3 regions of the Photorhabdus kleinii genome follow, and region 1 is predicted to be linked to each of the others. Evidence: predicted binding sites of a transcription regulator. Region 1 holds the regulator's gene; each other region holds the start of a gene.
What was found. The regulator PhoB, encoded in region 1, activates phosphate uptake and scavenging genes when phosphate is short. The targets are predictions, from matches to a motif close to CTGTCATAAAACTGNCNNAT.

Region 2: pstS (phosphate ABC transporter substrate-binding protein PstS) is a predicted target of PhoB. The motif match lies at 2,502-2,521, and genes of this name have one in related genera.
Region 3: LG003_RS08630 (phosphoethanolamine transferase) is a predicted target of PhoB. The motif match lies at 10,798-10,817, and genes of this name have one in related genera.

Annotation. Positions count from the first base shown of each region.
Region 1 covers NZ_JAJAFY010000037.1:24,513-36,578, reverse strand. The annotation lists gene queA (tRNA preQ1(34) S-adenosylmethionine ribosyltransferase-isomerase QueA) at 1-380, opposite strand, end outside; gene LG003_RS16415 (acyl carrier protein phosphodiesterase) at 485-1,081, shown strand; gene LG003_RS16410 (peroxiredoxin C) at 1,831-2,433, shown strand; gene ggt (gamma-glutamyltransferase) at 2,653-4,413, shown strand; gene brnQ (branched-chain amino acid transport system II carrier protein) at 4,544-5,875, opposite strand; gene phoR (phosphate regulon sensor histidine kinase PhoR) at 6,226-7,563, opposite strand; gene phoB (phosphate regulon transcriptional regulator PhoB) at 7,587-8,276, opposite strand; gene sbcD (exonuclease subunit SbcD) at 8,538-9,773, shown strand; gene LG003_RS16380 (AAA family ATPase) at 9,770-12,066, shown strand, end outside.
Region 2 covers NZ_JAJAFY010000025.1:56,122-65,943, forward strand. The annotation lists gene ompR (osmolarity response regulator transcription factor OmpR) at 366-1,085, shown strand; gene envZ (two-component system sensor histidine kinase EnvZ) at 1,082-2,413, shown strand; gene pstS (phosphate ABC transporter substrate-binding protein PstS) at 2,629-3,669, shown strand; gene pstC (phosphate ABC transporter permease PstC) at 3,784-4,740, shown strand; gene pstA (phosphate ABC transporter permease PstA) at 4,742-5,626, shown strand; gene pstB (phosphate ABC transporter ATP-binding protein PstB) at 5,653-6,429, shown strand; gene phoU (phosphate signaling complex protein PhoU) at 6,444-7,163, shown strand; gene LG003_RS13200 (ABC transporter substrate-binding protein) at 7,333-8,169, shown strand; gene LG003_RS13205 (amino acid ABC transporter permease) at 8,251-8,988, shown strand; gene LG003_RS13210 (amino acid ABC transporter permease) at 8,990-9,733, shown strand.
Region 3 covers NZ_JAJAFY010000012.1:30,129-42,194, reverse strand. The annotation lists gene LG003_RS08680 (outer membrane usher protein) at 1-677, opposite strand, end outside; gene LG003_RS08675 (fimbrial protein) at 697-1,245, opposite strand; gene LG003_RS08670 (fimbrial protein) at 1,329-1,868, opposite strand; gene LG003_RS08665 (tyrosine-type DNA invertase) at 2,552-3,124, shown strand; gene LG003_RS08660 (AidA/PixA family protein) at 3,521-4,117, opposite strand; gene LG003_RS08655 (AidA/PixA family protein) at 4,157-4,738, opposite strand; gene LG003_RS08650 (AidA/PixA family protein) at 5,209-5,805, opposite strand; gene LG003_RS08645 (AidA/PixA family protein) at 5,845-6,426, opposite strand; gene LG003_RS08640 (AidA/PixA family protein) at 6,963-7,553, opposite strand; gene LG003_RS08635 (AidA/PixA family protein) at 7,590-8,111, opposite strand; gene LG003_RS08630 (phosphoethanolamine transferase) at 9,068-10,645, opposite strand; gene LG003_RS08625 (plasmid pRiA4b ORF-3 family protein) at 11,318-11,932, shown strand.

The DNA of each region.
Region 1 (12,066 bases):
AACAAGGTATCATGGCGGGCCAACATGGTTGCTTTAAGACTTTCATTGTCACCCAATAACAATTCAGTCCCCACTTTTGGCGCTTTGGAAGCACGCACATGTGCAAGTACCCGCTTATCATCCAGCACCCTTTCAACCAGCACTTCCAACTTACCGCCCGTAGCTTTTCGGCCGAAAATACGCGCAGGTATGACGCGGGTATTATTGAAAACCAGCAAATCTCCGGCATTCAGCTTATCGAGAACATCCGTAAAAATACCATGCGTTAATTTCCCCGTTTCACCATCAAGCGAGAGCAAACGGCAGCCACTGCGTTGCGGTTGAGGGTAATGAGCAATCATTTCGTCGGGAAGTTCAAAAGTAAAATCGGAGACACGCATTATATTTAATCATTCAGAAAAACAGGCGGACTAGTCTAGTGCCGCGGCCCTAAGGGTGCAACAAATAAGCACATAACTTCGCGGATTTATATTATAATCACCAAATGAATTTTCTCGCTCACCTTCATTTAGCTACTCTGGCTGACAGCTCCCTACTAGGAAATCTGATGGCAGATTTTGTGCGCGGTAATCCAGAGGGACAATACAGCGCTGATGTGGTTGCAGGTATTCGTATGCATCGGCGTGTTGATGTATTAACAGATACCCATCCATTGGTTATTCAAGCCCGTCACTTATTCAGCGCTCCATATCGACGGGTTGCGCCGATCACTTTAGATATTATCTGGGATCACTTCCTCTCCTTGAATTGGGATAAACTGGTTCCCACCTACTCATTACCGGCATTTATTCACCATGCTCGCAACCAGATTGAACCTCATCTTTATTACACTCCCGAAAAATTTCAGGAACTGAATGAATTTTTATGGCCGCAAAACTGGCTGATCCGCTATGCAGATCTTGCATTTATTGCAGATGTATTAACAGGTATGGCTCGAAGACATCCCAGATTATCAGCTTTATCTGGATCATTTCAGGATATAGAACAACATTACGCTGACTTTGAAGCACTATTCTGGCAATTTTATCCTTATATGATGGAAAAAGCGGAAAATAAGGATTTTTATTGTTCGCCTCAATAAGCGTTATTATTACAACTATGCTTGTGAATAAATCGTAAATGCGGATAGAAAGAAATCATTCAGGCAATACGGCACTTTCGCATGTTTAATGATTTTTTCATCCTTGATATCCGGTGGTACAGTCAGAATTCCTTTTTCCCAGCGTGCCAGCCATTTGGCTGGAATAAGATGAATAGTAGGAAATTATTTTTTAACGCTAGCTTTCATTCGGAAAGATCTTCATCAGGGGGACCCAGGCGATCCAATTCGGCCAGAATCAACGGAATTTGAGCTTCTAAGTCGGCGGGTTTTATCTTTACTCCACCAAATAAGCGGCTCACGGCGTTTATAGTCCACCTTACTGACCCCCTCTTTGCCGTTTAATAAAAATTTCACCATAAAGGCTACTGCCAGCGCTTTATCATTGCCACTTCTTAAAAAAGTAAAAGAATAACTGCTGACACTAGTGACTGCTCCCCGCCGTAAAAAACGGCGAGGCTTCCCACTTCTCAGGCCGCAACCGTCTTTATGACGGATTTACGGAGGTTCTTGCTAAGGATGTCATAGATACACCGCGGCTACTCTCAATTATTCAAAAAAGTTCATACAACCAAAATCCTCTATCTTATTAAGGTAAAGAAAATAAAAATAAAGTATTAATAGGTAAAATCTATTGCAAAGATTAGTATTTTATCCTTTATTGGTGTACGCTAATTCTTTATTCTATATCCAATTTTTACATAAACCTCGTAAAACTACAGGAGTAACTCATGGTTCTGGTAACTCGTCAAGCCCCTGACTTTACAGCAGCAGCAGTCCTCGGCAACGGCGAAATAGTTGGGAATTTCAACCTGAAAAAACACCTGAACGGTAAACCTGCCGTTATCTTTTTCTGGCCGATGGACTTTACTTTCGTATGCCCTTCTGAGCTGATCGCATTTGACCACCGCTACGAAGAGTTCAAAAAGCGCGGTGTTGAAGTTATAGGTGTTTCTTTTGATTCTGAATTCGTCCACAACGCATGGCGTAAAACTCCTGTCGATCAAGGTGGTATTGGCGAAGTTAAATATGCAATGGTTGCTGATACTAAACGCGAGATTCAAAAATCCTACGGCATTGAGCACCCAGAAGCGGGTGTCGCTCTGCGCGGCTCTTTCCTGATCGACAAAAACGGCGTAGTTCGTCATCAAGTCGTTAACGATCTGCCTCTGGGCCGTAACATTGACGAAATGCTGCGTATGGTTGACGCACTGCAATTCCATGAAGAGCACGGCGATGTCTGCCCTGCACAATGGGAAAAAGGTAAAGAGGGCATGAGCGCTTCTCCAGATGGCGTAGCTAAATACCTATCTCAAAACGCTGCTAAACTATAACCTTAGATATTACCCATAATTAGGCCAGCCGATTATTCCGGCTGGTTTTTTTTCACTGAAATTCCTCGTTTTGCCACCTTGCGCACAAAAACCCCCTATTCCCGATAACTATCACCACTTACAATTAAATTTACAATTGTTTAACATTAAAATCCGTGTAAATAAAACAAGTCATTACACCGACAAAAATAACCTCGCCAAAAGACAGGAGCTTACAATATGTTGAAAACATGGAAAACACCGCTGGCAATAATATCCCTGCTCGTCTCGTTCCACCTTTATGCCGCTTCGGAACCGGCTGTTGAAGCCAAAAATGGTATGGTCGTTTCAGCCCAACATCTTGCTTCACAAGTTGGTGTGGATATCCTCAAAATGGGTGGAAATGCGGTTGATGCAGCGGTTGCTGTTGGCTATGCCCAAGCCGTTGTCAATCCATGTTGTGGCAATATCGGTGGTGGTGGCTTTATGACAATTCATTTAGCCGATGGTACCGATACTTTTATTAACTTCCGCGAAACCGCGCCAAGTGCAGCAAGTGCCGATATGTATCTGGATAAAGAAGGTAATGTTATTAAAGGAGCCAGTTTATATGGCTACCGAGCGGCCGGTGTGCCCGGAACCGTGATGGGGTTAGACAGCACCCTAAAAAAATATGGCAAATTGAGCCGTGAACAAGTCATGGCACCTGCAATTAAGCTGGCACGAGAAGGCTTTATACTGACCCGTGCAGATACCGATATTCTGGACACCACAATCAAGCGTTTCCGCAAAGATCCAGAAGCAGCTCGTATCTTCCTACGCAAAGATGGCTCTCCTTATCAACCGGGAGATAGATTAATACAAACCGATCTGGCAAATACGTTAGAGTTAATTGCTAAAAAAGGGCAAGAAGCTTTTTATCACGGAAATATTCCTAAACTGGTCGCCGAAGCCGCTAAAAAATCCGGCGGCATTATTACCGAAGCCGATTTTGCCAATTATAAAATTTCAGAAACAACCCCCGTCACCTGTCACTATCGCGGTTATAAATTTATCTCTTCCCCGCCACCGAGTTCAGGCGGAGTAACCATGTGTGAAATTCTGAATATTTTGGAAGGTTATAACCTCAAAGAAATGGGATTCAACTCGGCTAATTATATTCACACATTGACAGAAGCCATGCGCCATGCCTACATGGACAGAAATACTTACCTTGGTGATCCAGAATTTATTAAAAATCCAATCGATCGCTTACTGAGTAAACACTATGCTGAATCTTTACGTAAAAAAATAGAACCAGGTAAAGCAACATTATCGGAGAATGTTCAGCCGGGTATTGGACCCCACGAGAAACCAGAAACCACACACTACTCCATTGTCGACAAAGAAGGTAATGCAGTTTCAACTACCTATACTATCAATGGACTTTTTGGTGCTGTCGTCATCGCCCCCGGAACAGGTTTCTTCCTCAATGATGAGATGGATGATTTCACCACTAAAATTGGTGAAAAGAATCTTTATGGTCTCGTTCAAGGTGCGACTAACTCTATTGCCCCCGGTAAGCGCCCATTATCCTCAATGAGCCCGACACTTGTCACAAAAGACAATAAGACATTCCTTGTTCTGGGTTCACCCGGCGGCTCCCGTATTATCTCTATTACCCTGCAAACCGCCTTAAACATTATTGATCACGGTATGTCTCCTCAAGAAGCGGTCAATAGCCCCCGTATTCATCACCAATGGTTACCCGATGAAGTTTATTATGAACAACGTGGTATTTCTAAAGACTCGTTGAATTTGCTAGAAAAAATGGGATATAAAATGGTGGAGCAGATACCATGGGGCGCTGCTGAAGTGATTATGGTTGGTTTACCTAAAACCGCTGACGCTGCTGCTAATTCTTCCGGCAATGATGCAGCCGTATCTGGTCAAGTGCGTGAAAACCATTTTTATGGCGCCAATGATGTCCGACGCCCGGCCGGTGCAGCCATTGGTTACTAATGACCAACAACTAAAAAAATAGCTAATCTGTGTAGGCAATATCGGGATGGGATATCCTTTTTTCAGGAACCCCATCCCATACTCTCCCTGAACATCTGACGATGGCAAACAGTCAGAGAAACAAACATCATCACTGATGCATTTGAGTCTCGCGGGTACCAGAGCGCCCTAAAACGCGGTCATAAATACCAGCCACAACTAAAACCAACAGGGATGGTGCTAACCAAGCCAACCCTTGATCCGCCAGTGGTAAACGTGTTGCCCAATTTGGCAACAAATAAACCAGTGCTTCAGATGACTTAATCGCATCCAAAATACCAAACATCAGACTAATTAACATTACCGGAGCTAAAATACGGGTAAAATTGTGCCACCAGCACAGCGTAAAACTCAACACAATCAGAACGATACAAGGTGGATAAATAGCTGTCAGTACCGGTATAGAAATCTTAATCAAATGACTCAAACCAAGGTTAGAAGTCAACATGGAGAATCCTCCAAGGATCAAAACCAGTGAACGATAAGACAGGGGCAGATAACGGCTAAAAAACTCAGCACATGCACAAGTTAATCCAACCGCAGTCACCATACAGGCGACAAAAATCAACACAGCCAGGAAAATACTGCCGACACCACCAAAAGTATGATGAACATAGGCATGCAAAATGACCGCACCATTTTCTGCATGAGGCACTAACGATCCACTACCAGCGCCTAATTTGAACAGCGATAGATAAACCAGTATCAGACCAAAGCCGGCAATAAAACCTGCCCACATCGCATAACGGGTCAATAATGAAGATGCGGCAACGCCTCTTGAACGCGCTGCGTTAACGATGACAATCCCAAAAACCATCGCACCCAGCGTATCCATTGTCAGGTAACCATTGACGAAACCACTGGAGAATGGGATTTGCTGATAAACATCAATCGCTGGAATTGAATCACCGGCAGGCCAAAGTAAAGCAGCAACACCAAGTATACCTAGCGCCAACATCTTGATAGGCGCTAACACATGCCCGACAGTATCAAGCAAACGGCCTGGGTAAAGAGAAACAGCAATTACCAACACAAAATAAATAAGACTGTAGATAAACAGGGGTAACTCACCGTTACTGGTAAGCGGGGCAATGCCTACTTCAAAAGAGACAGTTGCGGTCCGTGGGATAGCGAATAAAGGACCAACAGCCAAATAACAAACTGTCGCAAGCAGCAAACCAGCAACTCTACCAATAGGTGAACTCAGCTCTTCAATACCACCGCCAACTTTTGCCAATGCGATGATTGTAATGACGGGTAAACCAACCGCCGTCGCTAGAAAGCCTAATGCTGCTAGCCAAACATATTCACCTGATTGTAACCCCACCATAGGGGGAAAAATAATATTTCCCGCCCCGACAAACAGAGCAAAAGTCATAAACCCTAATGCCCAAATATCCTTAGATGATAAACGATGTGTCATAATGATTATTAATGTTTTGTTACCATATTTAATGGCCTGAATAATATAAATATCATCAATAGTTAAGCCCATATTGACAATATTGAACCCTAATTTAACGATTTATTATCAAAATAATATTCACCAGGTATCTGTTGAAGACAGATTATAGTGGTCATGATAGATAGAATCGCCAACAACTGCCCACAAGTAAAACTTTTATAGCGCCAGAAGGCAATAGATAAACCAGAATGCAGAAGTATATGCCGCACTCTTTTTCAAAACTAGTGATTGCTGTTAGCTATCATTGAATAAACACTATATGATTTGCGTTTTTTTTAACCTGAAAAAATAATAATCAATTACGAAGATTAATTATTACTGTTAATCAAACTATTCCTATCTCTTCTGCTGGTTATTTTGACAGGTACAATCAATCCTGCCGGTAAAGTAAAACTAAAGATCGTTCCTTTGCCTATTTCGCTGGAAACTTTAAGATGAGAATGGTGATGATGTAAGGCATGTTTAACAATCGCAAGACCGAGACCACTTCCTCCAGTTTGTCTGGAACGCGCTTTATCTACTCGATAAAAACGTTCGGTCAAACGAGGTAGATGTTCAGCGCTGATACCTTGCCCATTATCTTTCACTGTAAATTCAGCACCATGGGAATTCTTTTTCCAACTGACATCAATTTGAGTCCCTTTAGGAGTATGGTTAACCGCGTTATAAACCAAATTCGACATTGCACTGCGAAGCAGCTCTTCATTACCGAACACTTTTAAGCCTTCACCAATATCAAAATTAATCTTATAACATTCACTACCTAGCGCAGTGGCTTCCTGACGCAATACTTTAAGCATCAAAGGCACATCAACGACTTCATTCATATCAATTTGGGGAGCGACTTCAATTTTAGACAGTTGCAACAATTGTTTCACCAAACCGTCCAGCCTCCGGGTTTGCTCCTGCATCGTATTCAACGCTTTCTTATTTAGCGAACTATCCTCTGCCTGATCCTGCATCACTTCCAAATAACCCTGCAAGACGGTTAGAGGGGTGCGCATTTCATGACTAACATTGGCAAAAAAGTCACGACGGGCATTTTCCAGTGTTCGCTTCTGAGTCACATCTCTGGCAACCATTAAGAATTGCCCCTCAGAATAAGGCATCACCCGGAACTCAACAGCGAACCCATTATTTAATTCAATGGATAAAGGGCGCGAAAAATCCCTGGAAAGGATATATCGGCTAAAATCAGGGTAGCGAAGTAAATTAAAAATATGCTGTCCGTTGTCTTCAGGCCAACGAAAACCGAGTAAATGTTGTGCTAAACGATTACACCAGAAAATATTACCTTCCGTTGTCATCATCACAATAGCATCGGGTAATGATTCCGCCCCGCTACGAAACCGTTTGATCAACAGCGCCAGCTCACGACGCCGCTTTCGATTCCGTTGCTGCATCTGGTGAATACCATAGAAAATTGGCTCCCACCCTCCTCTCCCCGACGGTGGCAACATACTGCGATCCAACCATAGCCAATTCGAAAGTTTCAGCAAGTTATAACCATGCCATATCAGCACCAAAAATACCGAAACAAATAAACACCAGGACAAATGACCAATAAATATCGACAGAATTACCGCAGGCAAACAAAAGAGAAACAGTTCTGAAACCAGTTTTTTCCAAGATAAACGTTCTAACACATTAGATTCTCCGGTGCGTAGACTTAGTAACGGGTAGAAAAACGATAGCCCGTACCACGAACGGTCTGCACCATTTTATCATGGCCGCCAATCTCTAATACTTTACGTAAACGGCGAATATGAACATCAACAGTTCTATCTTCAACATAAACATTTGCTCCCCAAACATAATTAAGCAACTGTTCACGGCTATAGACTCGCTCAGGGTGAGTCATAAAAAAGTGCAGTAATTTAAATTCCGTCGGCCCCATATCCAGTGCTTTATCCTGGCTGGTCACCCGATGGGACGTTGAATCCAAAACCAAACCATCCATTTCAATGATATCTTCCATGACCATCGGTGAAATACGCCGTAATACCGCTTTAACTCTGGCAACCAGCTCTTTAGGAGAGAAAGGCTTAGTGATATAGTCATCTGCCCCAACTTCGAGGCCACGCACCCGATCTTCCTCTTCACCACGGGCAGTCAACATCATCACCGGAATATCGCGAATATTATTATTCCGTTTCATCTGCTTAATTATCTGCAAACCAGAACCACCGGGGAGCATCCAATCCAATAACACTAAATCAGGATATGGTTCAGATAAACATGCCAACGCAGAATCATAATCCTCTGCTTCTACCGGCTGATACCCGTTTTTTTCCAGAACAAAACAGACCATCTCACGAATCGGAGCTTCATCTTCAACTACCAGAATACGTCTTGCCATGATTAATCCCGTTAATATATTGAGATAAACGCTACTTAGTTTGAAAAAGCATTATGCGTCAGTTTTATGACAAATTTATGAAATCCTGCCTTGGTTATCCTCTATCTGCAATCGATTTCGCAATAATTAATTTAACAATTGTCATATTTCATAATGAATGCGAAGCCGCTCGAAGATATATTCACGAAATCAGATTTAAAAGCGACATCCAGAATATAGCGATTATAATCATGCTTCACTTTAACCAATGACGGCGAAAATATGCGTATTATTCACACTTCGGACTGGCATCTTGGCCAATATTTTTTTACAAAAAGCCGGGCTGCTGAACATCAACATTTTCTGCGCTGGCTGATTAAACAGATTGAACATTATCAGGTCGATGCATTAATTGTTGCCGGAGATGTATTTGACACGGGCTCACCGCCTAGCTATGCCCGTGAACTATATAATCGCTTTGTCGTTGAACTACAACCGACCGGCTGTCAGTTAATTAGCCTTGGTGGTAACCATGATTCAGTAGCAACATTAAATGAATCAAAAGAACTCCTTTCCTGCCTAAATACCACCGTTATTGCTCACGCAGAAAAAGATCAACAAAAACAGATAAAAGTACTCACCACCAAACAAGGCAATACCGGTGCAATTCTTTGTGCAGTCCCTTTTCTGCGGCCAAGAGATATTATGATCAGCCAGGCTGGTCAGTCAGGAGAACAAAAACAACTCGTATTACAAGAAGCTATTGCAGAACACTATCATCGACTCTATCAGCGAGCATGTGAATTACGTGATGAATTGAATTTGCCCTTACCTATCATTGCTACCGGGCATCTGACGACCGTTGGCGCCACTGTTACAGATTCGGTGCGGGATATTTATATTGGTACATTGGATGCCTTCCCGGCGCAAGCTTTCCCGCCGGTAGACTATATTGCGCTTGGGCATATTCACCGGCCACAAATAGTGGCTAAATCTGAACATATTCGCTACAGCGGCTCCCCTATTCCTCTTAGTTTCGATGAAGTCGGGCAAGAGAAAAGTGTTTGTTTGGTGGAATTTATTCAAGACAAACTGGAATCCATCAAGCTTTTATCCATTCCGCAATATCAGCCCATGCAACTAATCAAGGGTAACCTGCAACACATTGAACAACAGTTGCAAACTTTTAATAACTATCAAGGAGAACAACCCGTCTGGCTGGATATTGAAGTTGCAACCCAAGATTACCTCCATGATATCCAGAAAAGGATTCGATCAATGGTTGCAGAGCTTCCTGTCGAAGTCATTCTGCTACGACGTAGTAAAACACAGCAACAAAATAGGCTAGCACAAGAAGACAGAGAAACTTTGACAGAACTTAGCGTTAACGAAGTTTTTGCCCGACGGCTTGCACAATCAGCACTCGAAGATGAAGAACATAAAAAACGTCTGACCACCCTTTTCGAACAAACACTGAACGATATCTATCAGGCTAAAAACAAGGAGGAGCAGGCATGAAGATTTTGAGTCTACGGCTAAAAAACATCAATTCATTACAAGGTGAATGGAAAATTGATTTCACAGCAGAACCGTTTGCCAGCAGTGGTTTGTTCGCCATAACCGGTCCTACCGGCGCGGGTAAAACCACCTTATTGGATGCGATCTGCCTTGCGCTTTATCACGAAACCCCACGCTTGACGATTTCTACCTCACAAAATGAGCTGATGACCCGACACACTGCGGAATCATTGGCTGAAGTGGAGTTTGAAATGAAAGGTGTCGCTTATCGTGCTTTCTGGAGCCAACGGCGAGCGCGTAATCAACCCAATGGCAATCTGCAAGCCCCTAAAGTGGAACTCGCCCTTAGCAGCAGTGGTAAAATTCTGGCCGATAAAATCCAGGACAAGAAAGAAAAAATCATTGAAATTACTGGATTAGATTACGGCCGTTTCACCAAATCCATATTGCTATCCCAAGGAGATTTCGCTGCTTTCCTCAATGCTCAGCCAAACGAACGGGCTGATTTATTGGAAGAGTTAACCGGCACTGAAATTTACGGAATTTTATCCCAACAAATTTACCAACAACATAAACAAGCACAGTCAGAGCTGGATATTCTGCAAGTCAAAGCGTCCGCCATTGATTTGCTAACGGCAGAGCAGTATCAACAACATCTGGAACAACAGCAACAACTCACCCATGCAGAATCACAACTCAATCAGCAGATAAAAACATTACAACATTCGGCACAATGGCTGACACAAGCGGAAGAACTTGAGCAACTTGTTACTGAAAACAACGCTTCCCTACAGCAGGCAGAAAAAGCGCTTACTCATGCAGAGCCGCAACTGCAAAAACTGGCTAGCAGTGAACCCGCAGAAACACTGCGCCCATTGTTGGATGATAAAAACCGAACGCAATATGAACATCAGAGAATCAGCAAACAGTTGGCGGAGATGCGTCAGCAACTTCATCAACAACAACAGACGCTCACGCCGATACAGCAAAAGGTGACTCATGCAGATTCTGCCAGAGCAGAGTATCAACAACACCGGCAACAACAAGAAAAGCTGATAACAGAACAGGTGATTCCATTAGATCATCAAATTGCGGTACAGATTAAAGAGCTCAATCTTACTCAGCAACAAATCAACGAGCAGAAAACCGCGCTTGAAAACCGTTGTCAACAATATGACACAGCAAATCAGCGCGCCCTATCATTCACCAATCAAAGAAAACAACTGGAAAATTATTTCGAGCAACAACCTTATCATCAATATTTCGGCGAAAAACTGGCTTTTTGGCAACACCAATTCTCTTGGCGGCAAGAACACCAACAACAAATTGATCACCAAACGCAAAAAGTTGGCAAGCTCACTGCCGAAATCACGCAACTTAACAATAACCTGAACAAACAAAGGGAAGACTTAAAACAACAAATTGAAAATAACCAACCGCTGGAATTGGCATTTGAGCAGGCCAAGCAACAATTTTCTACTCTGCAAAAACAATATTCGCCAGAGAAATTAAAAAAACAATTAACTCAATATCAGGAACAGCTACCGCTGCAACATAAACTGGAGATCCTGTCGCCGCAAATCTTGCAATTACAAGCCGCTATTGCCAGCCATCATATTCGCTTACAACAACCGAAAAAATTATTAAAGGAACTTCCTGTTCAAATTGAATCCATCGATAAACAACTCTCAGACAAACAGCAACATTTAGCCGATCTTACTCAACGTATTCAGTTAGAACAAAAGATTGTCAGTCTGGAAAAAGAGCGGGCACAGCTCAAGGAAGGTTCTCCTTGCCCACTATGCGGTGCTGAACATCATCCTGCAATTCAGGATTATCAAAATATTGAACTGCCAAAATCAGAACAACGGTTAAAAGATTTACGCCAGCAATTTGAAGCGCTGCAAGCCACCAAAATATCATTGGTTAATAAAAAAGAGTTCCAACAGCAACAATACGACCATATTTTGCAAGAAATTGCTGATGCTGAACCACGATTGAATATATTAACGCAACAATGGCAGGAAACCTGCGCAATATTACAGATCGAAATTTCTCTTTCGGATAAACCCGCTCTTGAACTATTTGTGCAACAAAACCAATCTGCTTATCAGCTTTGCCAGACTCAATTAACCGAACTTGAACTAACAGAAAAAACGTACCAAAAAACAGAAAAAACACTGACTGTTCATCAAGAACGCATTAAAGAAATTGAACGAAATATTGAACTGAGTAAACATCAACACAATGTACTGAAAAAACACTTATCTGAATTGCAGCCAGAGATACAACA
Region 2 (9,822 bases), on a different contig from region 1:
TAGTAAGGAAAAACCGTGGCGGAGGTAAGCAGATAATATGCAGCAAAGGGCATTTTTCGTTTAGTCTGCCTGATGAATTTAATCCAGCTAATAAATAGATTTCTATCGATTTGCCGGTAACCAGGGCGCTAATTGGTGGGTTGGTGGGTGGCAAAATAACGGTAGAAATTCGATAGTTGACAGTGAATTACTGCGTTCTCATTGTCAGTAATAAACCACTAAATTAATCATTCGAATTAATAACCGTGGAAATAAGTCCTATTAGGAATAGTCTCAAAATACAGATATCTGGTTTCTATCTTTGGGTTAATCTCTTTCAAAATGATAAATTTATCAAAGCATGTAGTGTTTTTTGGAGTTTGATAATGCAAGTAGATAACAAGATCCTTGTGGTGGATGATGACATGCGTTTACGAACGTTATTAGAGCGTTATCTGACAGAACAAGGTTTTCAGGTACGTAGTGCTGCTAATGCGGAGCAGATGGACCGCTTACTGACACGGGAATCTGTTAGCTTAATCGTATTGGATTTAATGTTACCAGGAGAGGATGGGCTTTCTGTTTGCCAAAGGCTGAGAAACCAAAGTAATCCGGTACCGATTATTATGGTGACGGCGAGAGGAGAAGAGGTAGATCGTATTGTTGGGCTGGAAATTGGCGCTGATGATTATATTCCGAAGCCATTTAATCCCCGTGAGCTATTAGCGCGTATCCGGGCGGTATTACGTCGTCAGGCGAATAAGTTATTGGGCCTACCGGCTGAGGATGATGCGATTATTAATTTTGGTAAGTTTAGCCTCAATTTGAGTACGCGGGAAATGTTTCAGGGAGATGAACATATTCAATTAACCAGTGGAGAATTTGCCGTATTGAAAGTACTGGTTTCTTATCCTGGCGTGCCACTGTCCCGTAATAAACTGATGAATTTAGCTCGTGGCCGGGAATATAGTACGATGAAGCGATCGATTGATGTCTTGGTTTCACGTCTGCGCCGTGTGATTGAAGAAGATCCTACACATCCTCGTTATATCCAGACTATTTGGGGTCTGGGCTATGTCTTTGTGCCAGACGGAATTCGTGTATGAAATTATTGCGATTCTCCCCTCGCAGCACGTTTACCCATACTTTATTCTTGATTATGGCTATGCTGTTCATCAGTCTGGTAACCAGCTACTTGGTTGTTGTGAATTTCGTTATTATGCCAAGTTTGCAGCAGTTCAATAAGGTATTAGCGTATGAAGTTCGTACCCTAATGGCTGAAAAGTTGAAGCTAGAGGATGGCTCTTTTCTGGTGATATCGCCGGTAGTTCGCCGGGAGATTTATCAGGAGTTGGGTATTACGCTCTATTCTGAATCTGACGCGGAGATACAAGGTTTACGTTGGGCCAAACGTTATGATTTCCTGAGTGAGAAGATGGGCGAGTACCTTGGCGGCAAGGCTGATCTTCGTCTGGAGATAAACACAGATAGCCCTATACTTTGGCTTAATTCTTATCTGGCCCCCGATATTTGGGTCAGGGTTCCTCTGACTGAGATCGAACAAAATCAATTCTCTCCTATTTTCCGCTATACACTGGCAATTCTATTACTGATATTTGGTTGTATCTGGCTTTATATCCGTTTTCAGAACCGGCCTTTACTGGAAATGGAATATGCCGCCAGGCAAACAGGTAAAGGTATTATGATGCCAGCGGTGCGGGAAGCGGGTTCTCTGGAAGTTCGTGCAGCCATTCGCGCATTTAACCAAATGTCCTCCGGGATAAAGTTATTGGAAAGTGACCGTACGATATTAATTGCCGGAGTAAGCCATGATTTGCGTACGCCGCTGACACGTATCCGACTAGCAACAGAAATGATGAGCAAGGAAGATGCTTATCTGTCTGAATCTATCAATAAAGATATTGAAGAGTGTAACGCCATTATTGAGCAATTCATTGACTATCTCCGTACTGGGCAGGAAATGCCAATGGAATTCTGCGAGCTGAATTCTATTCTCAAAGAGGTGATTTCCGCAGAAAATGGCTATGAGCAGGATATTGAAAACCATCTGTCTCTTAACCCAATAACTGTTAACGCCAATCCGATTTCTATTAAACGGGCATTGGCTAATATGTTGGTTAATGCCAATCGCTATGGTAACGGCTGGATTAAAGTGAGTAGTGGTCAGACAAATAAATTTGCTTGGTTTCAGGTAGAAGATAATGGCGCTGGCATCAAACAGGAAGATTTGCCACGGTTATTTCAGCCATTCGTTCGTGGTGAAAGAGCACGCAGTAGTAGTGGAACAGGGTTAGGTCTGGCGATTGTTCAGCGAATTATTGATGCTCATGACGGGAAAATTGAAATGGGCACCAGCCTCAAAGGGGGATTATCTATCCGTGTCTGTATTCCTGTCGTGGAAGATAATTTTTAACGGCTTGATAATCATCTCCTAATATTTGATTTTAATGGTGTGTGGAGATGACAGTTTTATGTCAGTCTCAGGTTAAGTTTCCATTACGCTGTCATAAAAATGTCATAATTAAGACATTTTGCTGTAATTAAATTGACCTATTTTCCCTCCTGCACCTTTTTTGATTTGACGAATATATTTCCTTGTTGATTCTCAATATCCCATTAGGAGGGATTATGAAACTGATGCGTACCACCATAGCCGGCATAATGGCAGCGACGTTTTCTTTGATAACTCTGTCTGTATTTGCTGCCACTAGCTTAACCGGGGCAGGTGCGACATTTCCCGCACCGGTGTATGCCAAGTGGGCGGATTCTTATCAAAAAGAGACAGGTAATAAAGTCAATTATCAAGGCATCGGTTCTTCCGGTGGCGTAAAACAAATTCTGGCAAATACCGTTGATTTCGGTGCTTCCGATGCCCCTTTATCCGACGAAAGGTTAGTTGCTGATGGTTTGTTTCAGTTTCCAACCGTCATCGGTGGGGTGGTACTGGCGGTTAATATCCCGGGGATTAAATCTGGTGAATTGACATTGGATGGTAAAACTTTAGGCGATATTTATTTAGGTAAAGTGAAAAAGTGGAATGATCCAGCAATTACTCAATTGAATCCGGGAGTCAAACTGCCGGAGCAAGATATTGCTGTGATACGTCGTGCTGACGGTTCCGGTACCTCCTTTGTGTTTACTAGCTACCTCTCTAAAGTGAATAAAGCGTGGCAAGAAAAAGTTGGTGTAGGTTCTACCGTAAGCTGGCCCATTGGTTTAGGCGGTAAAGGTAATGATGGGGTTGCCGCATTTGTTCAGCGTCTGACGGGTTCCATTGGTTATGTTGAATATGCTTACGCTAAACAGAATCATCTGGCTTATACCAAATTGGTATCTGCTAATGGCAACATTGTTAGCCCGACAGAAGAGAGTTTCAGTGCCGCAGCGAAGAAAGCGGAATGGCATAAAACGTTTGCTCAGGATTTGACAAACCAGCAAGGTGAAAATGCGTGGCCGATGACTTCCACCACATTTGTTCTGGTTCATAAACAGCAGAGAAATGCAGTGAAGGGGGCAGAAGTATTGAAATTCTTTGACTGGGCTTATGAGAAAGGGAGTAAGCAGGCAAACGATCTGGATTATGCAACTCTGCCTAAAGAGGTGATTGAGCAAGTTCGTGCGGCTTGGAAAACCCAGATAAAAGATAGCAATGGTAAGGCCCTGTATTAAGTCGTGTTGATAGTGATTGTTTTAAATATCGATTGCTTTAAATATCGATTAAATTTGTCGTTTTAATTTCTCCCCCGTTTAAGGGGGAGTTAACCACGAATGAGAATAAGCTCTATGGCCGAACAAAAAACGGCAATGAAAGCACCCAGTAAAAATGGCGATATTATTTTCAGCGCACTGGTTAGGCTAGCTGCGCTGATAACTTTATTTTTGTTAGGAGGCATCATTATCTCGCTGATTATTGCCTCCTGGCCTAGTATTCAACAGTTTGGCATCTCTTTCCTCTGGCAGAAAACATGGGATGTTCCGGCAGAGCGATTTGGCGCCTTGATACCGATTTACGGTACATTGGTTACTTCGCTGATTGCGTTGATTATCGCAGTGCCTGTCAGTTTTGGGATTGCCCTGTTCCTAACGGAACTGGCGCCTAACTGGCTGAAACGTCCGCTTGGTATTGCCATTGAGTTACTGGCTGCCATCCCAAGTATTGTGTATGGCATGTGGGGGTTGTTTGTTTTTGCGCCGTTGTTTGCCACCTATTTCCAGCAGCCCGTCGGTAATCTCCTCGCCAGCATGCCAATTGTGGGCGAATTGTTCTCCGGCCCTGCCTTTGGCATTGGTATTCTGGCGGCGGGTGTCATTCTCGCTATCATGATTATCCCTTATATTGCTTCGGTTATGCGTGACGTCTTTGAACAGACGCCGGTGATGATGAAAGAATCCGCCTATGGTATCGGCTGTACTACTTGGGAAGTTATCTGGCACATCGTGTTGCCTTACACCCGAAATGGCGTGATTGGTGGTGTCATGTTGGGCCTTGGTCGTGCGTTGGGGGAAACGATGGCGGTGACTTTTATCATCGGTAACACCTACCAACTCGACAGTTTTTCACTGTTTATGCCCGGCAACAGCATCACTTCTGCGCTGGCGAATGAATTCGCGGAAGCAGAGTCTGGTTTGCATACCGCATCATTGATGGAGCTTGGTCTGATTCTATTTGTGATCACCTTTATTGTGCTGGCGCTATCGAAATTGATGATTATGCGTTTGGCGAAGAATGAGGGGCGCTGATATGGCAACCGTAGACAGACAAAAGCCTATTGATGCCAATGTACGTAGCCGTAAACAGGCATGGCGCCGTCAAAAAAATCGCTTCGCTCTGCTGTTATCAATGGCGACCATGCTGTTTGGTTTGTTTTGGCTGGTATGGATTCTGTTCTCCACCGTCACCAAAGGTTTCGACGGCATGTCATTGGCGTTGTTCACCGAAATGACGCCACCACCGAATACGGAAGGTGGTGGTTTGGCAAATGCCATTGTTGGCAGTGGATTACTGATTCTGTGGGCGACGGTTATCGGTACGCCTCTGGGGATCATGGCAGGTATCTATTTGGCGGAATATGGCCGCCGTTCATGGCTGGCAGAGGTGATCCGCTTTATAAATGATATTTTGCTGTCAGCCCCTTCTATTGTTGTCGGTTTATTTGTTTACATGGTCGTTGTGACGAAAATACAGCACTTTTCCGGTTGGGCGGGGGTGATTGCTTTGGCGTTGCTACAGGTGCCGATTGTGATCAGAACCACGGAAAACATGTTAAAACTGGTTCCTGATAGCCTGCGCGAAGCCGCCTATGCCTTAGGCACACCGAAGTGGAAGATGATTTCAGCCATTACGCTGAAAGCATCGGTATCCGGCATTATCACCGGTGTGTTGCTGGCCATTGCTCGAATTGCTGGAGAGACGGCACCATTACTGTTCACTTCGCTTTCCAATCAGTTCTGGAGTACCGATCTGAGCCAGCCAATTGCTAACTTACCGGTTACCATTTTTAAATTTGCCATGAGTCCATTCTCCGAATGGCAGCAACTGGCGTGGGCAGGCGTATTATTGATAACCCTGTGTGTATTGCTGATTAACATTGTGGCGCGTGTGCTATTTGTCAAGAAAAAGCACTGACTGATATTTTCAACAGAGAGAAGTAAATGAGCATAGTTAATGATATCGCTAGCAGCAAAATTCAGGTCCACAATCTGAACTTTTACTATGGCAAATTTCATGCGCTGAAAAACATAACGTTGAATATTGCAAAGAACAAAGTCACCGCTTTTATCGGTCCGTCGGGTTGCGGTAAGTCTACGTTACTACGAACTTTCAACAAAATGTATGAACTGTATGGTGAGCAGCAGACAGAAGGTGAAATTTTGTTGGATGGCAATAATATCCTGACTGATAAACAGGATGTGGCGCTGCTACGGGCAAAAGTTGGCATGGTATTCCAAAAACCAACGCCATTTCCGATGTCCATTTACGACAATATCGCGTTTGGTGTCCGTCTGTTTGAAAAACTCTCCAGAGCAGAAATGGATGAACGTGTTCAGTGGGCTTTGACAAAAGCAGCTTTATGGAATGAAACTCGGGATAAGCTGTATCAGAGCGGATACAGTCTATCTGGCGGGCAACAGCAACGTTTGTGTATTGCGCGTGGCATTGCGATCCGGCCAGAAGTTTTGCTGTTGGATGAACCTTGTTCAGCCCTCGACCCGATTTCTACCGGTCGAATTGAAGAGTTGATCAGCGAATTGAAATCTGAATATACCGTGGTGATTGTGACTCATAATATGCAACAGGCCGCGCGTTGTTCAGACCACACGGCGTTTATGTACCTTGGTGAATTAATTGAATTCAGTGATACAGACACATTGTTTACCACACCAAAAATGAAACAAACTGAAGATTATATTACTGGTCGTTATGGTTAATTACGGGGCGTAACATGGACAATCTGAATCTCAACAAACATATTTCTGGTCAGTTTAACGCTGAACTGGCACATGTCCGTACTGAATTGATGGCAATGGGTGGGCTGGTGGAGGAGCAACTCTCCAAAGCCATTACCGCGATGCATAATCAGGATGCCGCATTGGCGCGTGAAGTGATTGAGGATGACCATAAGGTCAATATGATGGAAGTGGCTATTGATGAAGCGTGTGTTCGCATCATAGCTAAGCGTCAGCCAACGGCCAGTGATCTGCGGCTGATTATGTCAATTTCAAAAACAATCGCTGAACTAGAAAGAATTGGTGATGTGGCAAATAAAATTTGCCAGACGGCACTTGAGAAATTCTCACATCAGCATCAACCACTGTTGGTTAGTTTGGAATCCCTTGGCCGTCATACCATCCAGATGCTGCATGATGTGTTAGATGCTTTTGCCCGCATGGATCTGGAAGAAGCGATTCGTATCTATCACGAAGATAAAAAGGTGGATAAAGAGTATGAAGGCATTGTCCGCCAGCTTATGACTTATATGATGGAAGATCCTCGAACCATCCCAAGTGTACTGACCGTCCTGCTTTGTGCACGCTCTATTGAACGAATAGGTGATCGTTGTCAAAACATCTGTGAATTCATTTTCTACTATGTTAAAGGGCAGGATTTCCGGCATGTAGGTGGTGATGAACTGGAAAAGCTGTTGACGAAAGATAACGAATAGCTCGCTAACCACTTGGTCAATAATCTGAATGCTGGTATTTTTACCGGCATTTTTTATCTTATGATTGTTAATAGTTATAAGTATAGTGTTTTATATTATTTCATGCACTATAGTGAAATTGATAGCTTGTGATGATTAATAAAGAATTAATTATTGTCAGGAGTGTTTAATGAAATCTCGCGTTCTTATTACGGCGTTATTGGCCGGGTTAACACTGGTTACTGGTGCTGCGAAGGCGGATAAGCTGGATGATATTAAAAAAGCCGGCACAGTGCGGATCGCTGTTTTCGACAGTAATCCACCATTTGGTTTTATTGACCCGCAAACTAAAAAACTGGCAGGTTATGATGTAGATATCGCAAATGCGATTGCAAATGACTTGGGTGTTAAATTGGAGCTTCGTCCGACTAACCCGGCAAACCGTTTACCTTTGTTGGCATCAAAGAAAGTTGACTTGATTGCCGCCAACTTTACCGTCACTAATGAGCGTGCTAAACAGGTTAATTTTTCAATTCCTTACTTTGCCACTGGGCAAAAATTTATTGCCCGTAAAGGTGTTTTAAAATCTCCCGAAGACATTAAAAACTTACGTATTGGTGCTGATAAAGGAACAGTACAGGAAATTACATTGCGCGAACATTATCCGACAGCCAAGGTAATCTCTTATGACGATACGCCTCTGGCCTTTGCTGCGTTACGTAACGGCAATGTACAAGCCATCACGCAGGATGATGCCAAGTTAGTTGGTCTGCTGGCTAATGTACCGGAAGCCCAAAAAGCTGAATTTGAGATCTCTCCTTTTAGCATCACCCGTGAATATCAGGCAGTGGCAGCGGCGAAAGGGCAGGAGCGCTTGGTTGAGGCGGTGGACCAGACTTTGCTAAAACTGGAAAAAGAGGGTGAAGCGGCGGAAATTTATAACCGTTGGTTTGGCCCGGAAACCAAATCCGCCCAACCGCGAGGTGACTTTAAATTTGCGCCTTTGGAGCAGCAAACAGAGTCCTAATATAAGTGATAAGCCCTTGGTAACTAGCCTCGTTTGTTGTTGCGGGGCTTTGTCATTGGTAATACCTGGTAATTGTAAGATATGTTTGAGTTATTTGTTACAGAACAGTTGCTTGCTCCCCAATATTTGGGGTGGCTTTGGCAAGGTTTCCTGATTACGCTGTGGATATCCGCTTGTACCGTTGTAGCTTCCACCTTGCTAGGATTTGTATTGGCTGCTGCTCGTGACAGCCAATTGAAAATTCTCCGTTGGCCGGTAACTGCTTACACCACGCTATTTCGCAATACGCCTTTGCTGGTGCAACTGTTTTTCTGGTATTTCGCCTCAGGGCAAATATTGCCGCAAGAGGTGATGCTTTGGCTGAACACGCCTCATGAAATCAACCTGTTAGGTCTACCATTGGTCTGGCCTTCATTCGAATTCCTGGCTGGATTTATTGGTTTAACCCTCTATTCAGCGCCATTCGTAGCGGAAGAGCTACGTGCTGGTATCCGCGGTATAGGGCGTGGGCAAAAATATGCCGCTCATGCACTAGGACTCACTGGCTGGCAAGCAATGCGTTATGTGGTGTTGCCACAAGCGTTGAAGATCGCAACGCCGCCATTGCTAGGGCAATATATGAATATTGTGAAAAACTCGTCACTGACAATGGCAATTGGCGTGGCTGAGCTGTCATATGCTTCGCGTCAAGTAGAAACCGAAACATTGAAAACGTTTGAAGCATTCGGTGTTGCAACGGTGCTGTATATCGCCACCATTGCCGTCATGGAAGGTTGGGGGCAATGGCGTCAACAACAAGCTATAACGAGAGGACATTAAAATGGATTTTTCAGTCATTGCAGAAAACTGGCGCTATCTACTGTTAGGTACGTTTCCTGATGGTCCTCTTGAAGGGGCGGCGTTGACAATAGTTATCAGTTTGATGGCCGGGGCGATTTCTATTGTATTGGGTACGGTTGCAGGTATTGCTTTGGCGATGCTGAAAGGCTTCTGGGTTAACTTGTTAGCTGCGGTATTGGGCTTTTTCCGGGCAATTCCCGTCATTATGCTAATTTTCTGGACTTACTTCCTGTTGCCTGTGATGCTTGGTGTGGAAATTCCAGAAATTACCACGGTGGTTTGTGCTCTGGCGCTGATTACATCGGCTTACTTGGCTCATGGGGTAAAAGCGGGGATTATTGCGATTAGTGCCGGTCAGTGGCAAGCAGGATTATCGTTAGGTTTTAACCGTTGGCAGGTACTTTGGTACATTGTTTTGCCACAAGCGTTGCGTATGATGGTACCCTCCTTTATTAATCAGTGGATTGCGCTGATAAAAGATACCTCTCTGGCTTATATCGTTGGCGTGGCGGAACTATCATTTCTGGCGACTCAGGTTAATAACCGCAGCATGGTTTACCCGACAGAAGTCTTTTTATTTGTCGCATTAATTTATTTCGTGATGTGTCTGGCACTGGAATTAACAGCAAATTATCTTGTTCGCCGCTTCACGCTACAGCGTAGGAAAATATCTCTTTTCCGTTTATGGCGGAAAGAAAAATTGATTTTGGCTCCCCAATGTTAGTTTTTCTCTTTACTTAATTATCTAAGGCATAATCTCCCTATTTTAACGATAGGGGGATTGTTAATGTTAATTTAAATCAGTAACTTTAT
Region 3 (12,066 bases), on a different contig from region 1:
TGTGATTGCCAGTCTGCCCGCAGGCGCCACGCCCCCAAATTTATCCCAGTCGTACCATTAGCACTGACATTCTGATTTGCACTTCCCTTCGCCGGCTTAGAGATCTGAGCATTGACGTTATAATCAAACATCATTCCGAAAATCCCCTCATCCCAACGTGACGGCGGGTCCCAGTCTGGTGAGTTATATTCGAGATAGGCTTGAGGCACACTCAGGTATAACGTGTCACTGCTCAGATCACCGCGCACTGTCATGCCAGGCAGCGTTTTAGTCTCCAGACACTGGTTATTGTTCCACCAGGTAATCTTTGATTCCCATTCCGCCCGCAGCCCCAACTGCTTGACCAGCTCAGGCGGCAAACACGCCACACTCTCCTTCGGATCATCCGGTGGTACCATAAAAGTCACAGGCATCTCCGGCAGTTCGCTTTTATTCAGACGCACCGTCATCTGATAATTCCCCGGCATGATATAACCCGCACGGGAAAACTCTTTTAAATTAATCCGAGAACGATCCTGAACATCCAACACGTCCGTATTAAATTCAATTTCCTCTTCCGCATACACCGCATGAGTACCCATTAAAGCAAGCAGTACCGAAACAATAAGAGGTTTCAGGACACACCGAACCGAGACCACCCTGTCATATTCAGTGGTCAAACCCAAAAACAAAGCCATAACATTCCCAGATCGATGATTAGTGATAATCCAGCCTGAACCGAACCGTGGTTCGATACTGCCCCGCTTGCAATAACTGGTGATTGCCCACCAATCGCATCACGTAATTAAGCTTCATCTGCTCTGCCTGTAAGTCCCCCACCGGTAGTGGAGTTCCCGGATACGCCTGATTGCCGTATATGTCTGTAATTTGTAATGCCACTCCTTGAGCCACACCAGATAACCGGAAATTGTTCCCATCCGGCACGCCATCAAACATCACCTGAAAGTGGCGCCAATCGGGTTTACCCAAGGCGGCAGAAGTCAGTACACAGTTAATCAAACGGATGGAAAAGGGGCGCACGGCTCCCTGTCCATCATGCATCATCCGGCTTACCGGGATTGTGGCTAACTCAATCGTCTGGTCACGGCTACCTGCATCAATCGCACAGGCCGTATCAATGATGGTGCCTTGCATGCTAACGCGACCATATCCTTGCGTTCCTTGTGGAGCAGCCGTTTCAGCTTCAATAACACAGGAAAACATTAACAGGCAGGGCACTACAACAACGGCAGAATATCGGCTCATGACTTCTCTCCAGCTAAACTTATTCAAAACTTTTGATTAGGAAACGCCCGCCTCCTTGTAAGCGTTTCCGTGCATGAAAAGACTTATTGGTAAGTCAGCTGGAAGTTGGCAATGCCGGTGAAATTACCCGGAACAACGGCATCAGGTGAAGTATCACCCTGAAGATAGGCAGCAAAATGCAGATCATTATTACCATCATGCAGAGCTACAGCCGGTGAGGGGGTACCTAGTTTGATTTTGTTACCGCCCGCATCAGTGATCGCAATACCCGCACCTTTAGCAATTCCTTCGATACCCAGCAAACCATCACCGCCGGCGATGCTAGATTTGGCGCCAACAAACGTCGTGGTGACTGTACTTATCGTTTCAGTCGTACAGTTATCTAAAGAAATTTTGAATGGCGTGGAAGAAGAACGGCCACCGTTTTTCAAAGATGCGCTAGAAATAGAGCCCATCGGTACTACCTGATCAACCGTTTCCGGGGTGATAGAACAAGGCGCATCAGTAATAGACCCGGTAAAAGTCACCGTTCCGTGACCTTGGCTAGGATTCGCTGCATTTACCGAACCGGCAGCCAAAGCCACACCTAACCCCAGGGCCATAACCAATTTATTCAATCTCATGTGAACTAATTCCTTGAATTTAAGGATAAAATACCCATAACCATAAAAAAATAACCGTGCAGGACTCCAGCCCCATGCACCTAATATTCAGCGCAAAATAGTTTAAAAATCTCGGATTAATATTTTCTAAACCAAACAAAATGCACCAAACTGTTTTTTTCAGTCAAAAAAACTAAGAATGCATGATATTTCGGAGTTAATATTCTAAAAAAGACATTAATTTGAACTTATAATCTAATTAATGAATTAATATTTGATTGAATTCAGATGAACCCACTAATTTTTTACAATAATTTGATGGTAAAGTATGAAAAATAGTAAAAAATAATGAAAAAAAGCCATATATTATAAATAGTTAAAGATTAGCAATTTGGAATTACACAAAATTTGACTTAATCAGTCGTTTTATAGGAACATATTTACAGTTTGGTGCATTCTGTTTAGTTTCTTTTTGTTGTTAAATAATTTCCAAATATATAATTGCAAAGCTTACAAGCTGATATTTTCTATTAAAAAATGGCTATTTATAACTATCTAAAAACGGTATTTATAGATTTTTGCCAAAATAAATAGAGTTATCAGCTAATAATTTTATAAAAGTTCTATTAATTGATATATTCCGGTAGATTAATATTATTTCTCTACCTATAACTATCCGCCCCAATTTCACAGGAATTATTTTCATGAAGAAACGTAAGTTTTTAACCAGATATGAAATTAATGCGATTTTAGAAAAAGCACGTCAAGGATATCATGCCGAGCGAGATTATTGCATGCTACTAATGTGCTTCATTCATGGATTTAGAGTGAGCGAGTTATGCAATCTAACGTTATCCGATCTTGATCTTAACTCAGAAATTATTCATGTCAGACGATTAAAAGGGGGATTATCAACAACACATCCACTAATACCAGAAGAAATTAAAGCTTTAAATCAATGGTTTAATATTAGAAAGAGTTGGAGAGAATCAGATACAGAGTGGGTCTTTTTATCACAAAAATCAGGTGCTATTTCACGCCAACAAGTTTATGGTTTATTAAAGCGTTATGGCAAACAAGCATTAGTCAATATTTCACCTCATCCACATATGTTAAGACATTCCTGTGGTTATGCTCTCGCTGATTTAGGAAGAGATACACGCCTTATTCAAGATTATCTCGGTCATCGAAATATATCCCATACCGTTATTTACACCGCAAGCAATGTAAAACGATTTTTCAAAATATGGGAGGCTCCTGCAAAAGGACTCGATTAATTTCAATATCTCTTTTCTATGTAAGACATGTAGTATGAGAAACTATTTCTCTCTAAAACAAAAAAATCATCCAATCATTCGATTATAAAAATCCTTGTCCATATACTGATGAGGGTTTTTATCCGATAAAATGGTTATTCACATTATAAGATCTACCCATTATTTCTTATAATTACTTTTAAAATAATTTTCTTGGAAATTAAAAGATAAAACAATTAAATAAAAACGTGTATTCAATGAGAGTTTTAATAAAAAATTCCATTATTACATGAATGGATACTTTCTCAGGAATGAAGAAAATAAAATCACTGGAAATTATACCCTGTTTTCCAGTGATAGCCTGCTGACTTTTAATATTTCATGGTTGATTTATTAAATTTTCAAGTAATGTTAAATTTAATCAACTATTTGGATATTTGGAGAATGAGCGAGATAGCCAACAAGATTACCAATATTGTCTTTAACATTCCATCTTTCAAAAATGGATATATACCATGAATACTTGGCTGTACCTGGAGTACGTAATTTAGATCCTTGATTGAAAATATTACGAGTTTCCAGCACTACAGGATAGTCTTGGTTAGTCCCTAACGTTGCCTCTTTACTTGGGGCCGCAACTTGAGATACAGCCGAAGTTAGAGTTGGTGGCGAAACTAGTGATTGGGCACCTACTCCTGCCATATGATATAGAAATACCTGATCATCAAATTGAGCCGATAAAGTTGAAGCCCGCCATCTAATTATATCCCCTACCTTACCTTGAATTAAAAGTGTACCTTGAGCATTATTTTTGGGAACATAGATATTATTTTGAGAGGTAATGTAATAAATGTATTTATCATCCATTACCGTTGGTTTGCCAGAGTCCTTACTAATAGAATTGCCGAGATCATTTGTGATAGCTTTTACATCAACAATAGCAAGAACATCAATCAGTTGTACACCAACAATGGACCTTGCATCATCCAGTTCTGTATATTCAATATTATTCATAATACTATTCCTATTTTTATATATTAGTTTTCTAAGTATTTAGTCATCTAGAACTCTAATGAAAGGATCATGACAGACATATCCAATGAGTTGTTTTTTACGATATATTTTTATATACCAAGTATATTGACCGTACCCCTCTCTTTGAGCCGTTGATTGATGATAATATCGTGTTATTAGTCCACCATGACTTTCTCCATCTCTTTTATATACCACACTATTGATATTATTATTATCAGCCTTAGCCAAATAAGGAATAGAAATATCACCATAATCAAGTTGCGGTAATGTTATAAGCGTAACATCATTACCGCTAATCGCGGTTCCTTTCATGTGGCATAAAAGTACTGTATATTCAAATTGCTGTGTCAAAGACATTGGCCTCCATCTAATGTCATCAGCAACATTGACTGTTATCTCCAATTCTCCTTGAGCATTATTTTTAGGAGCATAAAGATTCCCAGTACTTGTTATATAATAAAAGTAATTATTAGATACCACTTTCGCAGTTTCTAATGTTTGTGATTTACTTAAATCATAATGACTAACGATAGCTTCTGCATCGACACAAATCAGAATATCCACAACTTGATATCTAGAACTCTCTATAGCGTCACTCATTATCTATTCTCCTTCACAATAAAGTGTTAGATTGTTTAACAATCATCTTTTATATTAATAATTAAGATCAAAAAAACCACTAATATAAATCATAGTTTTTAAAATAAAATTACTTGTATTTTTACAATAAATTTTCAACATATAAATGAAATTCATATTAATATTGAATCAAAAAATTATTATTTTTAGTATTAAATCACAATTTGTAAACATGAGTAATTCAACATTTTCTTTTGCGTTAAAGTGATACTTTCCTGATATTTAACTATGCTCCCGGGGATTCGCTCCCTTGCCGTCGCGATGCAACTTGAAATCCATAGGGTATATATCATTTAGTTGAATAATTAGATGACGATTAATCATCGTAAATAAAGTAAAATCACTGGAAATTATACGCTGTTTTCCAGTGATTACTTACCAACTTTTAATATTTCATGGTTGATTTATTAAATTTTTAAGTAATGTTAAATTTAATCAACCACTTGAATATTTGGAGAATGAGCAAGATAACCAACAAGATTACCAATATTATCTTTAACATTCCATCGTTCGAAAATGGATATATACCATGAATATTTGGCTATACCTGGAGTACGTAATTTAGATCCTTGATTGAAAATATTACGAGTTTCCAGTACTACAGGATAGTCTTGGTTAGTCCCTAACGTTGCCTCTTTACTTGGAGCCGCAACTTGAGATATAGCTGAAGTTAGAGTTGGAGGCGAAACTAGCGATTGGGCACCTACCCCTGCCATATGATATAAAAATACTTGATCATCAAATTGAGCTGATAGCGTCGAGGCCCGCCATCTAACGATATCCCCTACCTTACCTTGAATTAAAAGTGTACCTTGAGCATTATTTTTGGGAACATAGATATTATTTTGAGAAGTAATGTAATAAATGTATTTATCATCCATTACCGTTGGTTTGCCAGGGTCCTTACTAATAGAATTACCGAGATCATTTGTGATAGCTTTTACATCAACAATAGCAAGAACATCAATCAGTTGTACACCAATAATGGACCTTGCATCATCCAGCTCTGTATATTCAATATTATTCATAATACTATTCCTGTTTTTATATATTGGTTTTATAAGTATTTAATTATCTAGAACTGTAATGAAAGGATCATGACCAATATATCCGATGAGTTGTTTTTTACGATATATTTTCATATACCAGACATACGAACCACGCCCCACCCTCTGCGCTGTTGATTCATGATAATATCGTGTTATTAGTCCACCATGACTTTCTCCATCTCTTTTATATACCACACTACTTATATTATTATTATCAGCTTTAGCCAAATAAGGAATAGAAATATCACCATAATCAAGTTGCGGTAATGTTATAAGCGAAACATCACCACCGTCATCAGCTTGTAATCTCATGCGGCATAAAAGTACTGTATATTCAAATTGCTGCGTCAAAGACATTGGCCTCCATCTAATGCTATCAGCAACATTAATAATTACCTCCAACTCTCCTTTAGCATTATTTTTAGGAGTATAAAGATTCCCATTGCTTGTTATATAATAAAAATATTTATTATGTACTGATTTCGCCGTCCCTAGTGTTTTTGATTTACTTAAATCATAATTACTAAGAATAGCTTCTACATCCACACAAATAAGAATATCTACAGTTTGATATTTCGAAATCGCTATAGCGTCGCTCATATCTATTCTCCTTCACAATAAAGTGTTAGATTGTTTAACAATCATCTATTATATTAATAATTAAGTTCAAAAAAACCACTGATATAAATCATAGTTTTTAAAAATAAATTATCTATATATTTGCAACAATTATTCAATATATAAATAAACTTCATGTTAATATTGAAATGAGTAATTATTATTTTTAGTATTAAATCACCATTTGCAAACATGAGTAATTCAACATCCTCTCTTAAGTTAATATTATATTTTTGTGATATTTAACTGTAAAATTAATTTTTTATTGTTATTTATAATAAATTAACAATAAAAACATGTAGTAAAAAAAATAAAATACCGAATAATTAATTTAACTATAAATTTCTAGTTTAATAATAAAATGAAAATAAATTTGATATATTTATTAAGTAATATGGCAGTGAAACTTTTAATTTTTATATTAAATGCAATTCTGCCTATCCTTGGCGTAACACGTATATTAATTCGACAAATTAAAATACTAAGTTACATTAGCTGGTTAAATGGTTAAATTACAATTAATCCTCAGAAATAACGATACTCGTTAATGGCGTATGATAGCAATAACCAACCAGCTTATTTAAGTCATCATAGATAGATATATACCATGCATATTGAGTTATACCTGGGCTACGCAGCGTAGATTTTTGATAGTAAATATGTCTTTTTTCATAGATAAAATCGGATAAAGGCGCTTGTGGCAATTCAATAATATCTTCTTCTGGAGGTATTAGCGCTTTTTTAAGCTTAGGGACAACAACATTAGTTAATGTATATACCGTCATTGGTTGAGAAATGCAATCATTAGCATCCTTTTTTTCCATACGATATAAAAACACCTTATGGTTAAATTGAGCAGATATGCTAGAAGATTGCCACCTAACTACATCACCTACCTTACCTGTAACCTTAAGTGAATTTGTAGCGTTTTTCTCGGGAGAATACGCTTGATTCTCAGTGGTAATATAATATAACAAGTTATCATCAATTTTAGTCGGCTTTTTATAATCCTGGCTCAGACTGTCAAACTTATTTAAGATAGATTGCACATCGATACATATTAAAATATCTATACTCTTAGAAAATTCAGCATTATCAGTAGTATTCATAATGTTATCCCTATTATCTTATATTAATTTTGTAGTTTACAAAACGTGAATAAAAGAGCTATGAGAAATATACCCAATTAACTCAAGGTTATAATGTATGCTTATTATAAAAGTCAATCTTTCTCTACCTGATTTCTTACCTTCTGATTCTATACAGGATTGTGTTACAGATTCTACTCCATATTTAAACGGTGTACCGGGTAATTGATTATCATCTTGTTCTGGGTAATTGACCCTTGTTACTTCTTGAGTATATTTTATCGGTGCTATCGCTTTATAGCTATTTTCTTTAGTTTTTTTGTATAAGTTTACTGAATGTATCAACTGTTGAGTTAAAGATATTACTCTCCACCTGATAGTATCGCCAACACCCATTTTTACTATCAATTCACCCGTAGCATTGTCTTTAGGTGTATAAGCATTTTCATTATTAGTAATGTAATGAAAATATTTATTATCTACCATTGTAGAGTTGTCTGGATTTGCTCCCAGTTTATTATAATCATTAATGATACCATCAACATCCACACAAATAAGAACATCTACAGCTTCATTCATTTTTGTACCCCTTCATTGGATTAAGTTGCACTAAGAGTCCTCTATCATTCTAATAATTAACTACTAAACCTGAAATAACTACTGGTATAAATCACAGTTTAGATAAGAAAATTACTTATATATTTATCAGAAGTCTTTTTAGATACAGCCAAATCCCACCGATAATTTATTGTTTTAAAAAAAGAATTTATATCAAACTAATATCATGACGATATTAGTTCATAAACAGATTAGTATTCTTTTAAGATGTCGTTGTTGGTGATATTTAACTTGATCTCAACGAGATTAACCTTATCGATATTTTTTATATTAACAAACTCTACATTATGACCTTCCTTATATTTTACTTATATACCCGTCATCTTTCAAGTTGCCTCTTTGTTGGCTGCACTCACTCACCCCGGTCACATAGTTCTCTATGCTCCCGGGGATTCGCTCCCTTGCCGCCGCGATGCATCTTGAAATCCATAGGGTATATATAACAGCAAATTATCATTTATTTTATTGATTCAAAAGTTTGACACTATAATATATTCTTCGATTCATTATCAATATTATAAATTATTTATATAGCATCGAATAAATATTCATTTATCATACACCTCCCCATATAATATTGATGTAGATGCTCGTCTTGTAGCGAAGGTTTGTAAGCTTTTAAAAAATTCTCAGCGTTTAATTTATTCCCTCTGGTATTAAAGATACGCTTTCCTATATCTAATCACAAAGTGTATTTTTTTAGCTAAAGCAGCACCAAAGAAGCAAGCTATATTATTGGAATCAGCCTAAGAATAACAAAATACCGATAACATAAGATGAAACATTATATCTCATCAGCACTCAACTAAAGTGTGGACGATTGTAAAAGGGATCTCTTCTTTAGAAGAAATCCCTTGTGTCATTTAATTTTACTCAATGATTAAATCATCACTATAATAATTAATTAACATAAATTATCAATTGATATTCTTCGACAAGAATTGTGTATCGGGAAGATCTTCATTTAATTCATCATAATCTTTAACTTCATTTTTAAAGGTAACAATCTTATTTTGCCCACTACATTGACTATTAGACATCATATTACAATCATCGGGAATATTCTTTTCTCTTATTCCAAGCCACTCAGAAAATAGAGTCAGAAAATGCAATCCACTTCTTTGTGCCGTTATCTCTTCACGATAAGAATAATTACTGCCAGTAATAAAAAACGGCACCTGAAAACTCTGTTTATTTTCATCATCATGTGTCAGGTTTTCCTGATCGGTTCCTTTATCAACATAAGAAAGCCCATGATCCGAAAAATAAAGCATCGTCCATCTTAAATGATGATTATTAGCCTCAGACGCAATTTCAGAAAGCAATTTATCTGTATTAGATATACTTTTTACATAACAAGAAATTTCTTCCGATTGTAAGAACAGATCATATTTTCCATTCGTTCTGACGCACGCCTGTGGGTGAGATCCCATCAGGTGAATAACAATCAGTTTCTTCTTCTTTTCTGGTATCAATGCTTCTTTAATATAAGGCATCAATTTATCATCAGGCAAATAACGCCGGTCATCAGAACTGCCACTTTTCAGGAAGTGGACGCTATCTGCCTGTTGTCCAATCAACGCAACTGGAGAATCAAAAGCACTCTTCATCCCCTGATTAGATATCCAATAAGTATAAAACCCGGCTTTTTTCGCCAATGTTATGACACTATCATTCAAATTGATCGCATTCTCACCTTTCAGAGCCAGTGAGTTAGTCAAAGATAACTGAGTCGATGCCGCTGATGAGATGTAATTTGTAAATATCTTGCCATTCGCCTTGTCCAGCCACGGCGTATTGTTATAAGGAAAACCATACGCATTCATAAAGTCCTTTCGAACACTTTCACCAATGACCATGATATAGGTTTCATATTTATCCTCTTTTACCACCGGCTGCCAAGAGTCTTTCTGTTTTATTATTTCAGCGAACCTCATTCTTTCTGAATTAACTTCTTTATAGCTCTCAACGACATCACTAAAAAATCTAACTTCGGGTAATCCTGATGCCAATAGATTAAAGTCAGGATTGAAACCGGAATTTATATATCCTTTTACCGGTGACCAGAAAGCTGACAATACAAAAAATAGTGATAAAAATATTGTACTCTTTCTCTTCAGCGTCGCTTTTATCTTAAAAGATAAAATCATTAATATAATAATAGCTGACACCACTAAATAGGTAAAAATAGGCAGCCCGCTGATAAATTCGAACGCTTCATTTTTATTCGTATAAATTAAAGATCCCACTGAATTTATATCGGGATAACCATAATTCAATCCAACAGGAGAATAGATCACGCCAACTAATCCAATCATGAATACAAAAATATAATATATATATTTGTTAAAATTAGATAATAATATCAGAATTGAAAAAGCGCTAAATACATATATAAACTTTAGCTGATATCCAAGGCTTAAATGGGCCAATGAAATAAAACCAAATAAGCATATCAAAGTGAAATTTTCTTGGATTTTTTTACTCAACAGCATACTTACTCGTTTCCTTTAATCTATGCAATAAAACACCAAAAATTCATAACCTTTTCTTATTAATAGGAGTGGTTTTACAATAAGAAAATCCGTGATTAATCAACTACTATCCATGATACAACTTCAAGCAGCACCATTCAGATTGCTACACTGAGCTATTAAACTAACGCATAAAAAAACACCTTACTCATTTATCTGTAATTTAGTTAAGGATTTCCTGAGTCAGGACAGTTATTAATCTTCTATATTTGATTAACGGTATGTAAATAATATGCGTTTTTTTTGTTAATAGCAAAACTTCTGAATATATCGATCCTGCTCGTAATTTTAAACTATACTGAGTAAGTAACTTATGCACGAAGGCATATATCCGAGGAAACTGATAACTAACTGAAAAATAGTTAAAATATCTACCTTAAGCACTGTGTATCTTAAAGAAACATTATCCTCTCAATCGATATTCAGTAAAGAGAAAACGAGTCAGGTCAAGTTATCCGTTGTTAAAAGCTATTATGAACATTAGCCGCTGAAATTGATGACATGGCCCAAGCTTTTCATACAAAGCTAAACATGCTGGCATTCCAGTAAATCCAGCCAGGAAAATCCAATAAAATATTGACAATAGATGGCACACATGGAAAGAATCATCTCAAAACCATTAGGAGGTTAGTGATGAATGAAAAATTCTATCAATTAAAAGTAACGCTCACAGACTCAAAACCCGCTATTTGGCGGCAATTTGTCGTTCCCGCCTCTATTTCATTTGACAGGCTGCATGACGTGATACAGATCATTATGGGATGGCAGGATAGTCATCTACATGAATTTCGTATTGGCAAATTGCGACTAACAGAAATGCCAGAAAGCCCATCTGATGGCAAGGAAGAAGATTTATACCGTCTGGCTGATCTGATTAAACAAAAAGGGCGATCTTTTACCTATCTCTATGATTTTGGTGATGAATGGGAACACGAAATTACTTTAGAAAACAGTGATTATCCGGCAAATGATCTTCCGCTTCCTTTTTATTGTCTGGATGGTGCTCGCGCCTGTCCCTTTGAAGATACCGGCGGGATTGATGGTTATGAAGATTTAATCGCAATACTGAATGATCCTTGCCATGAGGAATATGCAGAAACGCGGCTATGGATAAGCGAATTACTTGATTTGGATGAAGATGAACATTTCGACTTCGAGCAATTTCCCATTAACAATATTAATGCTTTCTTGGCGCTCTATTATCGCTGGTCACGAGATCGTTACCATCTCTTGTGGGATTGGGAGTGAATTTAACAAAGAGACAAATCTATCATCATTGGGAAAAGTTTCAGATGAGTCACTATGACAAACATCGTGACTTGATTTGAATTAATTTTTCCCATGGAATTAGATGATACTTAACTCAGTATCGAGTGCAGTTT